Allocatelliglobosispora scoriae: one gene and its partner. The protein of the gene in region 2 interacts with the protein of the main gene of each other region in a pairwise test. Links are inferred from orthologs where the notes say so. Each region holds a gene or a part of one and is shown on either strand. Other genes may lie near its edges. The genes, in order: F4553_RS13540 and F4553_RS28580.

The links.
Region 1: the proteins of F4553_RS28580 (region 2) and F4553_RS13540 interact in binary tests that used the Escherichia coli proteins (3 or more experiments, as listed by UniProt). The link is inferred for Allocatelliglobosispora scoriae from one-to-one orthologs.

The regions. Positions count from the first base shown.
Region 1 is NZ_JACHMN010000002.1:1,747,745-1,751,058, forward strand. The notes cover bases 286-3,285. They hold F4553_RS13540 (peptidoglycan D,D-transpeptidase FtsI family protein), read right to left. Parts: upstream 2,872-3,285; coding sequence 700-2,871; downstream 286-699. Other genes in these bases: F4553_RS13535 (UDP-N-acetylmuramoyl-L-alanyl-D-glutamate--2,6-diaminopimelate ligase), read right to left, coding at 286-621; ftsL (cell division protein FtsL), read right to left, coding at 2,871-3,285. Outside these bases: more of F4553_RS13535, read right to left, coding at 1-285; more of ftsL, read right to left, coding at 3,286-3,314. UniProt on the Escherichia coli protein: Essential cell division protein that catalyzes cross-linking of the peptidoglycan cell wall at the division septum. Required for localization of FtsN.
Region 2 is NZ_JACHMN010000003.1:416,861-420,182, reverse strand. Bases 300-3,307 are described here. They hold F4553_RS28580 (transglycosylase domain-containing protein), read right to left. Parts: upstream 2,979-3,307; coding sequence 621-2,978; downstream 300-620. Other genes in these bases: F4553_RS28575 (peptidoglycan recognition protein family protein), read right to left, coding at 3,062-3,307; F4553_RS28585 (glycine hydroxymethyltransferase), read right to left, coding at 300-422. In the rest of the region: more of F4553_RS28585, read right to left, coding at 1-299; more of F4553_RS28575, read right to left, coding at 3,308-3,322. UniProt on the Escherichia coli protein: Cell wall formation. Synthesis of cross-linked peptidoglycan from the lipid intermediates.

The DNA of each region.
Region 1 (3,314 bases), on a different replicon or contig from region 2:
GGCGAAGCGGACCCCGCCGACCCGGCCCAGCGTCAGGGCGTGGCTCGACACCTCCATCACCACGGCGGTGACGCCGCGCTCGCGGGCCACCGCGAGCAGCGCGTGCAGGTCGGCCGCCTCGGGCGTGGTGCGGGCACTGTCGATCACCAGATCGCCGAGACGGGTCTCGACCGTGCCGATCAGCCCGGTCACGTGTCCGGCCGCCCGCAGCCCCGACTCGACCAGATAGGCGGTCGAGGTCTTGCCCGCCGTGCCGGTGATGCCGATGACCGTCAGCGCGGCCGTCGGCGCCCCGAAGACCAGGTCGGCCACCGCGCCCAGCACCGCCCGGGGATCGGGCACCACGAGCACCGGCAGGCCGGTGGCCGCCGCCTGCTCGGCGCCTGCGGCATCGGTGAGGACCGCCACCGCGCCCGCGTCGCGCGCCTGGGCGGCGAACTCGGCGCCGTGCCGCCGCGAGCCGGGCAGGCCTGCGTAAAGGTCACCGGGACGGACCTCAGACCCGGCGTGCGTGACGCCCGTGACCTGCGGGTTGTCGGCTGGAAGCGGTGCACCTGCGAGCGCCGCGATTTCCCGCAGCGCGACCGGTGGCACGCCGCCAGGCCGTGGAGTTGCTGACACGCCGTAGGACCTTACCCGTTGCTAGTAGGGAGCCCGCCGCTAGTGCTGGCCCATCGGTCGATGAGCGAGCCGACCGGGCTAGTAGGTGAGCTGGAACGTCGGCGGCTTCGTGCCCGTCGGCGGCACCCGGAAGTGCTTGAGGCTGAACTCCATCATCGCTTTGAAGGCCGGACCGCAGATCAGGCCGCCACCGCCGCCGGGCGTGTGCGCGAAGACCGCGACGACGTAGCGGGGCGCGTCGGCCGGTGCCATCCCGATGAAGGAGGCGACCTCGCCGGGCGCGTACTTCCCGTTGACGACGAGCTGCCCCGTGCCGGTCTTGGCGGCCACCCGGTAGCCGGGGATGGCCCCGCTGCGCCCGGTGGCGTCCTTGACCGTCGTGACCGCCTCCAGCATCGTGCGCAGCTGTGCGGCGTGCTCCTCGCTGATCACCCGGCGGGTGGTCGGCGGGGCGGCCGGGGTGACGGTGTTGCCCGGGGGCGGGCTGATGAACTCCCGGACCAGGTGCGGCTGCACCCAGACGCCGCCGTTGGCGATCGCCGCGTAGACGGCGGCCATCTGGATCGGCGTCGTCGAGACGCCCAGCCCGATCGGGATCGAGCCGTAGGACGTCCCGCTCCAGTTCTCCGGCGGCTGCACGAGTCCGGCGGCCTCGCCCGGGACGGAGATCCCGGTCGGGGTCCCCAGGCCGAACCTGCGCTGGTACTCATAGAGCTTCTCGGCACCGAGCTCGTTGGCGATCTTGATCGTGCCCACGTTCGACGAGTACGCCAGGATCGCCGGCACGCTGATCTTCGTGCCCTCGGCGAACGGGTGCGCGTGGTCCTCGTAGTCCTTGTCCTTCGGGCCGCCGACGTGGATCGACGGGCCGACGGTGATCGGCGTACCGGGGGTGATGACCCCCTCCTCCAGCGCCGCGGCCATGACGATCGCCTTGTGCACCGAACCGGGGTCCACGACGATGTTGGTCATGTTGTCGCCCCGGTCGGCCTGCTTGCTGGCGAAGGGGTTGCCCGCGTCGTAGGTCGGCCAGCTCGCCTGCGCCAGCACCTCGCCGGAGGCGATGTCGAGCACCACGGCGGCACCCATCGTCGCCTTGGCCTGTGCCATCTTGGCGGTGAGGATCCGCTGCACCTCATATTGCAGGTCGCGGTCGATCGTCAGCTGCAGCGACGAGCCCGGCTTCGCGGGGGTGTTGCTGTGGAAGCCGCCGGGGATCTCCTCGCCCAGCATCGCGCCCTGGCCGACCTCGTAGATCCGCTGGCCCTTGACCCCGGCGAGCTTGTCGTCGAAGCGGGCCTCCAGCCCGGCGAGCCCGTTGAGCTCCTCGCCGGTGAAGCCGATGATGTTGGCGGCCAGGTCGCGGCCGGGCACGTCGCGGCTCTCGCCCCGGGTCACCACGACGCCCCGGATGGCGAGGGAGTTGACGGCGTCGCCGGTGGCGAGCTTCAGCCCGTGCGCGAGCCACTCGAAGCAGGTCGGACCGCTGCCGTCGGGCTGCTGGTGCGGGCTCAGCAGCGGCAGCAGCACCGAGGCGGGCCGACCGAGCAGTGGCGCCAGCTGACCGGCGACGGTGGCCGGGTCGAGCTTCGCCTCCTGGATCAGGCACGGGTCGGCGAAGATCGAGCGCGCCTCGACGCTGCGGGCGAGCACCGCGCCGTTGCGGTCGAGGATCTGGCCGCGGGGCGCGGGCAGCTCCTCCACGCGGGTGCGGTCCTTGAGCCCCTGGGCCGCGAGCGCGGGGTCGCCGGTGACCTGAAGCTGCATCAGGCGCAGCCCGACCATGACGAGCATCAGCAGCACCAGCGCCGAGGCGAGGCGGATGCGGCGCCGCGGGTCGCCCAGCGGCGGCGGGCCGAGGTCGACGATCGGCTCCGGCTCGCGCGGCGGGCGCGGGGCGCGATCGCCCCGCCCCCGTGGTGCCCGCCGATCCCGGTCGGCACCGGCCCGCCCGCCGGTGACGACCTTCAGCTCGGGACGCGGCTCGCGCGTGGCGGCGTCCCGCTCACGCTGCGGCTCCCGAGTGGTCCTGCCCCGAGGTGTGTACGCCCGGGCGGCGCCCAATCCACCGCGACGCGGCTGCTCGGGTGCCCTGTCGGTGCTGCCCCGGGACTTGTCGCCGGTGCCTTTGGAATTCTCGCCGTCGGCCCTCGGGTTCTCGCCGCCGGTCCTCGACGACGACGTGCCGCGACCCGCGCCTGGCCTGCGGGCCTGGCGCGGGTCGTCGGGCTCGTCGGGTCGGCGCGGCATCAGCCGGCGCCTCCGCCCGTCGTCGTCGAATTCGTGTTCGTCTCGCTGGTGATCGCCGTCGACCCCGTGGCCGGCTGCGGCACGCCGATGACCCGGCCGTCCGGCAGCCGGATGAAGGCCGGTGCGCCCGCCGGGACGAGGCCCAGCTTGCGCGCGTGCGCCGCCAGGTTGCCCGGCGCCTCGCTGTCGGCGATCTCCTGCTCGAGCTGCTGCTGGCGCTGATTGAGCTTCTGCTGCTCGGTCTTGAGGTCGCCCACGGTGAAGGCGCTCTCGTTGATCTTCGTGTTGAGCAGCAGGATGCCGATCGTGCCGCCGACGACGAGGAACACGATGAGCAGCACAAACGGCGCACGGGGTGCCGAGACCGGTGCCGGTGGCGCCAGCTTCAGCTTCGACCGCCGCTCGGCCGCCTCGTTGAGCTCAGCGCGCCGTGCCCTGGTGGT
Region 2 (3,322 bases):
GCGTCGGAGAGGTCGTTGACGGTCCGGGCGTTGAACTTCGCCAGGCCCGGCAGCTCGACCTTGGCGCCGAGGATCGCCCAGTAGGCGACGAGGTTGGCGTCGATGCCGGAGTGCGGCTGGACATAGGCGTGCTCGGCACCGAAGAGCTCGCGGGCATGCTCGGCGGCGATGCTCTCGACCGTGTCGACGTTGCGGCAGCCGGCGTAGAAGCGGCGGCCGATGGTGCCCTCGGCGTACTTGTCGCTGAACCAGTTGCCCATGGCGAGCAGGACGGCCGGCGAGGCGTAGTTTTCACTGGCGATGAGCTTGAGCGATTCGCGCTGGTCGGCGAGCTCCGCGCCGATGGCGTCGGCGATGCGCGGCTCAACCGCGCGGACGGCCTCGATGGCGCTGCGGAAGGCGGTCGACTCGGTGCTGAGCATGGGTCCTCCTCGTGATGACGGAAAGGGCCCAGGCGCACGGCATGAAGTCCGAAGACGAGCCGCTCCCTCGTGGTTGATCCCACTCCGACGCGCCAGTCACGGCCCGACACGAGTCTAGTCGACCCTCGTCGCCCGCTGCCCGCACGCCCCACCCTCGCCGGGCCCTTGTCTGTGCTTCTCATCACGCATCACGCAGGTCTACCGCGGCCGGGGCGGTCGGCGGGTGGGCCTCGTCTCCGGCATGCAGAACCAGAGCCAGCACTTCTCGGGCTTGCGGGGTTCGACCAGACCGGGCTCGTTCTTGTTGGGGTTGCCGGTGCCCGCCTTGTCGGCGAAGCTCTGCTCGGCCATGCCCTTGTGCGCGGCGTTCATGAACTTCTCCCAGATCGCCCCGGGCAGCCCGGCACCGCTGATGTCCCGGCCGGACTTCTCGTAGACGGCCTGCTCCTTGCCGGTGTTGCCGACCCAGACGGCCGCGGCGATCTGCTTGGTGTGACCGACATACCAGGCGTGGCAGTTGTGGGAGGTGTTGGCGCACTGCCAGGTGCCGGTCTTGCCGGCGGCCGGGCGCCCGCCACTGAGGGAGTGCCCGTTGGTCGGCGGGATCTTCTGGAGCACCCAGTTGACGTCGTCGGCGATGTCCTTGTCGATGGTCTGCGCGGGCTTGAGCTTCTCGCCGCCGACGAGCTGGTACTTGTCCGTGCCCGCGATCGGCCGCTCGACCTTCAGGACGAAGTGCGAGGCGTTGTAGACACCGCGGTTGGCGAAGGTGGCCATGCCGGTGGCGTGGTCCAGGACGGTGATCGGGTACTGCCCGAACCCGGCCTGGTAATAGAACGGCGCGTTGCTGGTCTGCTTGAAGGTCTTGCTGGTCAGGTCGTTCGCGATGAGCTCGCCCTTGCGGCCGGTGCTCCACATCGTCCGGATGCCCGCCGCCTTGGCGCTGGCGACCACCTTGTCGACCCCGACGAGCTTGGAGATCTTGTAGAACGGCACGTTGTAGGAGTGCACCGTCGCCCACTCCAGGGTGCAGTAGTTGCCGCAGGAGGAGTCGACGTCCCGGCCGGCGTTCTGGATCCGGAAGTCCCCGTCGCGGAACTCCGCCGGGTCGAAGTGCGAGGCGAGGGAGTAGCCGGCCTTGAGCGCCGCGGCCAGGGTGTAGACCTTGAAGGAGGACCCGCCGGGGTGGCCGCCGTTGAGCGCGCCGCCCTCCATGTTGAGCCCGGCGTAATCGTGCCCGGTGCCGTCGTCGCCGCCGTAGTAGGCGAGCACCCGTCCGGTCTTCGGCTCCACCGCGACGAGCGCTGCCATCAGGTTGGCCTTCTGCCCGTTCATCAGCGACCCGGACGCACCCCGCCGGGCCGCCGACTCCGCCGCCGCCTGGATCTTGGGGTTGATCGTCGTGGTGATCCGGTAGCCGCCGGTCTTCAGGTCCGTGATGCCGTAGGGCGCCGCCTTCAGCTCCTCCACCACGTAGTTGAGGACGTTTCCGGTGGTCATGCCGGTGAGTCCGACACCCTTGACGCCCCACTGGGCGTTTCCGGCGTCCTTGCGGATGGGCGCGATGCTCGTGGGATAGGCGAGCGACGACCGCTTGGACTCGTCGAGCCAGCCGGCGTCGACCATGTTGTCCAGCACGTAGCTCCAGCGATCCTTCGCCGCCTCCGCGTTGAGCTGCGGGTCGTACCCGGCGAACGACGGTGTCTGCTCAGGCTGGCGGACGACGGCACCGAGCACCGCAGCCTCGGCGATGCTGAGGTCCTTGGCGTTCTTGCCGAAGAACGTCTTCGACGCCACCTGTACGCCGATCGCACCCCGACCGAAGTAGACGTTGTTGAGGTAGAACCCGAGGATCTCCTCCTTCGAGTACTTCCCCTCCAGCTTGCGGGCGAGCACCGCCTCCCGCATCTTGCGGAAGACCGACATCTCGACATCTTTCGTCGCAATCTTCACGTACTGCTGCGTGATCGTCGACGCGCCCTGGGTGTCCCCGCCGGTCACGTTGTTCCAGGCCGCGCGGGCGATGCCGGTGAAGGAGACGCCGCTGTGGTCGTAGAAGTCCTTGTCCTCGCCAGCGATGAGGGCGTTGCGGATGTCGGTCGACAGGCTGGACATGGGGATGTCCTCGCGGTTCTCGGTGCCGAGCTGCGCTATCTGCGTCTTGCCGTCGCTGCCGAAGATCTTCGTGGTCTGGGTGGCGAGGTTCTTCGGGTCCAGCATGTCGACGCTGTCGAGGTAGTAGGTGACGACCGTCGTGGTGGAGACGACGAGGGCGAGCACGATGCCGCTGACGATCAGGATCCGCTTGCGTCGGGTCCGGGCGAACCGCCGCAGGCCCGCGAGCCGACCGGGAGCAGGAGAGGCCAGCTGCTCGGCGGCGGGCGGTGCCGGATCGGCGCCGAGCACGGCATCGGCCGAGGGCACGCCGGATCGGAGCACGTCGGGGCGGGCGGCGTGGCGTCCGGTGGTGCGGTCGTCGACCACGGCACGCGGCGGCTGGTCGTCGTACTCCGTGATCCGGCCGGGGCCGGAGGGGTGGTCACCGTACGAACTCATCCCCACAAGGTAAGCGCTGGGCCTCGATGCCGCAGAATCGTGCTGGTCGGCCCGGGGCGGGGATCGCCCCGGGCCGGGAGAGCTCAGGACCGGCGAGCCACTTCGCGCCGGAGTCCGTCGAGGTAGGGGTAGAAGTTGTTGCCCGGGCACTCCGTCGGCACCCAGTTGCGGTGGCCGCTGAGCGTGATCACCGTCTTGGTGGCGGCGCTGACCGGGTTGACATAGTTACAGGTCGCCTCGACGTCGAGGTCGAGCACCCGGGCCAGGCCCGAGAGCACCGCTCGCAGGGACCGGTAGGCGGGGGCGGTCGGCAGCCAGTCGGGCTTGCTGAAGTTGCCGATCAG